DNA from 2 places in the Sporosarcina sp. QA0331 genome. Region 1 is predicted to be linked to the other one. Evidence: a T-box and tRNA genes for the amino acid it is inferred to sense, from the RefSeq annotation. Region 1 holds a T-box; the other holds one or more tRNA genes.
What was found. A T-box is a leader RNA that pairs with one kind of tRNA and senses whether it is charged. The one in region 1 lies ahead of trpS (tryptophan--tRNA ligase), so its partner is inferred to be a tRNA-Trp.

Region 1 (3,376 bases):
AAGCTCTTGAAGAAGCGGACATTAGCCCGGATAAAATCGATTACATTAATGCCCACGGTACGAGCACACCGTATAACGACTTGTTCGAAACGATTGCTGCGAAGACGGTCTTCGGCGAACATGCGTATAAGCTCGCAATGAGCTCTACGAAATCGATGACTGGACATTTGCTCGGCGCTGCAGGCGGATTGGAAGCCATCTTTACGGTGAAGGCGTTGCAAGAAGGGATTATTCCTCCAACAACGAATTATGTGAATGAAGATCCTGAATGCGACCTCGACTATGTCGTCAATAAAGCAAGAAAAGCGGACATCGAATATGCGATGAGCAACTCTCTCGGCTTCGGTGGACATAACGCTTCACTCGTATTCAAGAAAATATAATTTTTTTAGGCGAGTAGCAATGGTCAGGAGTTTCTTCAGCCTGATTGAAAACGCTTGCCAAAGAAGGCAACCTAAGATCGCCACGTCCTGTGGCAACGGTTGCATGACTCGCCTCCTGCGAGCCCGCGCGAAGTCGAGCGAAGACGCGAATAGAACTAAAGTTCATGAGCGGACGAGCGAGACGAGCAACAACGGATGCGAGCGTTTGTCAACAGGCTGAAAGCTCCCCTTTTGGAACTCTTCTAAAAGGGGAGCTTTCTTTCATACACTGGAAGAAAAGAAAAAGGGCGATGTATATGATGCGTATCTTCCTCTTCCTCATCAGCTACGGACTTATAGTCGTTACTGTCACACATATGATTTTCTATTTCAATTATCTTTCGCTTGGATATAGTTGGCAACGGATTTTGCTGTTCATTATCCAAACGCCCGATTTCACGCTTTTTGTAATGGCGGTCATACTATTAGCGATTATCGTCTTCTTCCAAGCCCCATCGCGGACTCCATTTTTTTGAGAGTGGCAGATGCAATTTCATTCGCTTTTTCAGCGCCTCTGTCAAGATGTACATCAAGCTCGGAGGAATTTAGAAGCTCTTCATAGCGCTTTTGGAAAGGTGTAAGATGCCCGATGACAGCTTCAGCGACACCGGCTTTGAACGCGCCATAGCCAAGTCCTTCATACTTCGATTCGAGATCGGTAATTGAGATGCCGCTTAATGCCGATTCAATCGTCAGCAAGTTGGACACCCCTGGCTTGTTTTCAACATCGAATTTGACGAAACCATCCGAGTCCGTTACAGCACTCTTGATTTTCTTTTCAATTTCCTTCGGTGTATCTAATAGCGTAATCGTTCCTTTTTTGTTCGGATCTGATTTGCTCATTTTCTTCAATGGATCTTGCAATGATTTAATGCGAGCTCCATTTTTCGGTATGCGCACTTCCGGGATGGTTAACACTTCGCCGTATCGTTTATTGAAACGTTCTGCCAAATCTCTTGTCAGTTCAACGTGCTGCTTTTGGTCTTCTCCGACAGGAACGATATCTGAATTGTAAATAAGGATATCCGCGGCCATTAAAGGCGGGTATGTGAGAAGGGCTGCAGAGACGCCTTCTTTCCCTTCGGATTTATCTTTGAATTGAGTCATGCGCTCAAGCTCGCCTATATACGAAATGCATTGCATCATCCATCCAGCTTGGGCGTGCGCCGGTACTTCTGATTGAATGAACAGCAAAGATTTCTCTGGATCGATTCCACTAGCGATATAAATGGCTGCAAGCGAACGGATTGTTTTTGCCAATTCATCAGGATCTTGCTGTACTGTAATGGCGTGCTGATCGACGATGCAGAAACGGCAGTCGTATTCATGCTGAAGTTCTGTAAATTGTTTAAATGCACCGATATAGTTCCCTAATGTTACTGTTCCTGTGGGCTGAACACCCGAAAAAATAGTTTTCATCCAATATACCTCCTCTGATAGTAGCTAATTTCTGTTTCAGGCGGACGCTTTTTGAGCCTGCTCGCAACGCTGTCGCTTGTGCTCGCAAAAGCCGTTCTTCGTCACGGCTTTCGCCGAAGTCGCCGCCTTCTACTTTAATCAACTCAATCACTGTAATAAAAATAAAAATAAAAAAAACACCAGTCATCCCTAAAAAAGGGACGACTGATGTGTATCAACCGTGGTACCACCCGAATTAGCCTGCGTGCAGGCCACTCAAACCCCTTAACGCGGGGGGACGTGAATGGCTACTGGAGAAGCAATCCTTTTTCGCCAATCAAGCTCAGGAACCCAATTCCTCTTGTTCGCCATACCTGTTTGCACCCACCACAGGCTCTCTTCAATGCCGTAACAAGAATACTCTTTCCGTCTTCGCTTTTCGTAATAGTTGTCAAAAGTATAATACGACATTTGAAATAAAGCAACTAAAAAATTTTGATGTAAGAACTAGGTCTAGAAGTGGGATTTGACAAAAAAATAGGTTTTTCGACTCGATATCCAGGGAATAGATTACTTTCCCTATTCATTGTATTTTTGCTCTGATAGAATGATTGAAAGAGAGGATGTGTCGTATGAAAAAAATGAAATGGATGACCTCTTTGATGCTTGCAAGCGCAGTTGCCATGCCGATTGCAGTGCAAGCTGACGAGGCGAAGACCGATTTTGAATTTGCTGAACGTACATATGGATTTGAAACAATAGATGAAGGAATTGTAGCAAGCTCAAAATTATTTCGTTACGATTCCGGACTCGTATTTGAGTACCCGGATGCAGTGAGAGGAATTTACGTCACGGGACATTCGGCAGGGGGTTCCCGATTCGATAGATTGTTAAAACTGATCGATTCGACAGATTTGAATGCAATGGTCATCGATATTAAGGATGACTTCGGCAACTTAACGTATAAGCCGCAAGAGAAATCGCCATTATTCAAAATGGATATTGGAAAACCATACATAAAAGATCCGCGTAAAATGTTAGAGACGCTTGAGGAGCATAAAGTCTATCCCATTGCAAGAGTTGTAGTATTCAAGGATAGTGTGCTTGCGGAGCAGCAGCCTGAATTGTCATTCATGGATGGAAATGAAGTATGGAAAAATGGTAGAGGCGAGTCATTCGTCAACCCGTTCATGAAAGAAGTGTGGGATCATAATGTTGATATAGCGATTGAAGCGGCGAAAATGGGATTCAAGGAAATCCAATTCGATTATGTTCGTTTTCCGGAAGGATTCGAAAAACGGCATGAGACATTGAAATACTCGATGGATGACTACGCGGAGTCGGATCTTGATCCGGTTCAGCGGAGAGTTGAAGCAGTTACGGATTTTGTGGCATATGCACGAGAAAAATTGAAGCCATATGATGTGGAAGTATCCGTCGATATTTTCGGCTATTCTGCTACTTTGCCTGAAGCGCCTGGAATCGGACAAAACTTCTCGAAGATTTCTGAGAATGTTGATGTTATCTCGTCAATGATTTATCCGAGTCACTGGACG
Region 2 (3,376 bases), 1.8 Mb from region 1:
CTGTCCTTAGTACGAGAGGACCGGGATGGACACACCGCTGGTGTACCAGTTGTCTTGCCAAAGGCATCGCTGGGTAGCTATGTGTGGACGGGATAAATGCTGAAAGCATCTAAGCATGAAGCCCCCCTCAAGATGAGATTTCCCATTACATTTGTAAGTAAGATCCCTCAAAGAAGATGAGGTGGATAGGTCCGGGGTGGAAGCGTGGCGACACGTGCAGCTGACGGATACTAATCGATCGAGGACTTAACCTTATCGGTTAAAAAAGTACGGTTGAACTTGAGTTCAGCAACAATGTTGGTTTTATCCGGTTTTGAGCGAACAAAATAATTTATTTTGAAAAAAACGCTTGAATTATTCACCAGATATGATATAATAATTCTTGTCTTGTGAAAAAAGTCCAGTGATGATGGCGAAGAGGTCACACCCGTTCCCATACCGAACACGGAAGTTAAGCTCTTCAGCGCTGATGGTAGTAGGGGGCTTCCCCCTGTGAGAGTAAGACGTCGCTGGGCTGTCATTCTTCAAATGACTTAATGAGTGAAAAACTCATGCTAACATTATTCCGCAGTAGCTCAGTGGTAGAGCAATCGGCTGTTAACCGATCGGTCGTAGGTTCGAGTCCTACCTGCGGAGCCAATTGGAGAGCTGTCCGAGTGGCCGAAGGAGCACGATTGGAAATCGTGTATACGCTAACCGCGTATCAAGGGTTCAAATCCCTTGCTCTCCGCCAGATTTATTACATGCATATGGCCCCTTGGTCAAGCGGTTAAGACACCGCCCTTTCACGGCGGTAACACGGGTTCGAATCCCGTAGGGGTCACCATTTCACTAACAGCCTTTCCACTTTAGATGCGACTTCTGTTTAAAGTGGGAGAAGCAAGCAGGTCGCGGAAGCGATTGAAGGAAAGAGGGAGCGTACTTAAGTACGCGACTGAGTGAGTGAAAGAAGCTGACAAAGAGATGCGCAGCTTATCACAATTTAAACCCGGAGGATTAGCTCAGCTGGGAGAGCACCTGCCTTACAAGCAGGGGGTCGGCGGTTCGAACCCGTCATCCTCCACCATAATTACCTTAAAGAAAATTGCAACAAAGCAAATTGAATTATTATTATCGCGGGGTGGAGCAAATCACATAACGCAGAATGTGATTTGTGTAATTTACTAAAAGTAAATTACAACAAAGTCCCAAAATAAAACCGAATGCGTAGGCTTTAAAATTCCTACAACTAACATTATCGCGGGGTGGAGCAGTGGTAGCTCGTCGGGCTCATAACCCGAAGGTCGCAGGTTCAAATCCTGCCCCCGCAACCAAAAGGTCCCGTGGTGTAGCGGTTAACATGCCTGCCTGTCACGCAGGAGATCGCCGGTTCGATCCCGGTCGGGACCGCCATTTTTATGTGGCTCAGTAGCTCAGTCGGTAGAGCAAAGGACTGAAAATCCTTGTGTCGGCGGTTCGATTCCGTCCTGAGCCACCATTTTAATATTATGCCGGTGTAGCTCAGTTGGTAGAGCAACTGACTTGTAATCAGTAGGTCGTGGGTTCGACTCCTATCGCCGGCATATGCTTTTCTTGGTGGGGTAGCGAAGTGGCTAAACGCGGCGGACTGTAAATCCGCTCCCTCCGGGTTCGGCGGTTCGAATCCGTCCCCCACCACCATTTTACAGGGGCATAGTTTAACGGTAGAATAGAGGTCTCCAAAACCTTTGGTGTGGGTTCGATTCCTACTGCCCCTGCCATTTCTGTTTAACCAATACTATGGCGGTCGTGGCGAAGTGGTTAACGCATCGGATTGTGGTTCCGACATTCGGGGGTTCGATTCCCCTCGTCCGCCCCATCCATGTAGTATTACGTATTTATAACTCATTTTATTATGGCGATTGTGGCGAAGTGGTTAACGCATCGGATTGTGGTTCCGACATTCGAGGGTTCGATTCCCTTCAGTCGCCCCATTTAGTTTTTGGGGTATAGCCAAGCGGTAAGGCAACGGACTTTGACTCCGTCATTCGTTGGTTCGAATCCAGCTACCCCAGTTTTGCGGAAGTAGTTCAGTGGTAGAATACGACCTTGCCAAGGTCGGGGTCGCGGGTTCGAATCCCGTCTTCCGCTCCATCTTTCTTACGGCGGCATAGCCAAGCGGTAAGGCACGGGTCTGCAACACCCTTACCACCGGTTCGATTCCGGTTGCCGCCTCCATATTTCATGTATGCTGTAAGTAATTTGTTATTATGCCCGAGTGGTGGAATGGCAGACACGTCGCACTCAAAATGCGATGCCGCGAGGCGTGCCGGTTCAAGTCCGGCCTCGGGTATCCACATCGAAAAGATGCAACCCTGGTTGCATCTTTTCTCTTTCTACATTATTGTAATAAATGTTCTTGGTATTCTCAACTATGCCCAAGTGGTGGAATGGCAGACACGTCGCACTCAAAATGCGATGCCGCAAGGCGTGCCGGTTCAAGTCCGGCCTTGGGTATCCAGTACAAATAAAAAACGCTCCTTCCACATTCGCGTGGATAGGGGCGTTTTCCATGAGGCGGAGTCGTCTATTGCTAGTCTATCGTACGTGTGTGTTCAAAAATTGAATGGTTCCTTTCCATTCACTATAACGGAAGAACTCTCTTCATCAATCACATAGCAAGACGCCTCTCCGCCGCTAATGGACGTAAACATATTGCCGCATGCAGTAGTCAGTTTCAAAGCTTCCTCCTTGTCCATAGAAGGTCGGAGAAATAGAACGTGCAGCGCATCCGTCGTCTCTTCCGTAACAGCCGTTCTGATAGAGTCTACATAAGGGCTGCCGAAAGGGCTGTATTCGTCTTTTAATTGAAGAATGTGGTGTAATGTGTTGAAACGACCATTCAAACCGTCATAACCGTCTTCTTCTCCGCCTACGGTTAATTGGATATCTCCGACAAGCTTAGCTGCGTCGTAAATGCCCGCGGGAATTTCATATTGGAGAGAGAAAAACGTATTAAGGTCAACCGCAGTATGGACAGTGCGCAAGTAATTTTGCTTCTTAATTCTTCGGTATAGAGCTTCTACAGATGGTCGGTATCGATTTGGATCTGCTCCAAAAGCTTTCCACGTCTCTCTCCATTCCTTAATGCCTGGAAAGTCAGTCAAAGGTTTGGTGTCCAATTCGAAAAAGAGCTGTTCTTGGAATAATTGGAGCCTTCCTCTTAGCATTTGAGGAGATTCAGACACTGTAATTTTGGTATAATGGATAATGCCCAATTTCAATCCGGGCATCTGCTTCAATAGATGTTTATCTAAAGTTATTTTCATCCTCATCACCTTTGTTATCTTTTAATCAATCCTATCATAAAGGAGGCGGAATGTTGTGAATGTCGCTCATCTACAGTCGTCAATAAAAG

Region 2: it has a tRNA-Trp gene. The T-box ahead of trpS (tryptophan--tRNA ligase) is inferred to sense a tRNA for this amino acid. The anticodon was not compared.

The regions. Positions count from the first base shown of each region.
Region 1 is NZ_CM147850.1:1,131,842-1,135,217, forward strand. Features, by position in the region: gene fabF (beta-ketoacyl-ACP synthase II) at 1-383, shown strand, start outside; gene AC0L13_RS05350 (YuzI family membrane protein) at 680-898, shown strand; gene trpS (tryptophan--tRNA ligase) at 855-1,841, opposite strand; T-box leader at 2,035-2,262, opposite strand; gene AC0L13_RS05360 (putative glycoside hydrolase) at 2,462-3,376, shown strand, end outside.
Region 2 is NZ_CM147850.1:2,890,055-2,893,430, reverse strand. Features, by position in the region: rRNA gene AC0L13_RS14775 (23S ribosomal RNA) at 1-254, shown strand, start outside; rRNA gene rrf (5S ribosomal RNA) at 400-515, shown strand; tRNA gene AC0L13_RS14765 (tRNA-Asn) at 565-639, shown strand; tRNA gene AC0L13_RS14760 (tRNA-Ser) at 643-733, shown strand; tRNA gene AC0L13_RS14755 (tRNA-Glu) at 752-826, shown strand; tRNA gene AC0L13_RS14750 (tRNA-Val) at 991-1,066, shown strand; tRNA gene AC0L13_RS14745 (tRNA-Met) at 1,239-1,313, shown strand; tRNA gene AC0L13_RS14740 (tRNA-Asp) at 1,317-1,392, shown strand; tRNA gene AC0L13_RS14735 (tRNA-Phe) at 1,402-1,477, shown strand; tRNA gene AC0L13_RS14730 (tRNA-Thr) at 1,490-1,562, shown strand; tRNA gene AC0L13_RS14725 (tRNA-Tyr) at 1,575-1,659, shown strand; tRNA gene AC0L13_RS14720 (tRNA-Trp) at 1,666-1,739, shown strand; tRNA gene AC0L13_RS14715 (tRNA-His) at 1,762-1,837, shown strand; tRNA gene AC0L13_RS14710 (tRNA-His) at 1,877-1,952, shown strand; tRNA gene AC0L13_RS14705 (tRNA-Gln) at 1,962-2,033, shown strand; tRNA gene AC0L13_RS14700 (tRNA-Gly) at 2,038-2,112, shown strand; tRNA gene AC0L13_RS14695 (tRNA-Cys) at 2,123-2,196, shown strand; tRNA gene AC0L13_RS14690 (tRNA-Leu) at 2,231-2,311, shown strand; tRNA gene AC0L13_RS14685 (tRNA-Leu) at 2,395-2,475, shown strand; gene AC0L13_RS14680 (B3/B4 domain-containing protein) at 2,574-3,287, opposite strand; gene queG (tRNA epoxyqueuosine(34) reductase QueG) at 3,343-3,376, shown strand, end outside.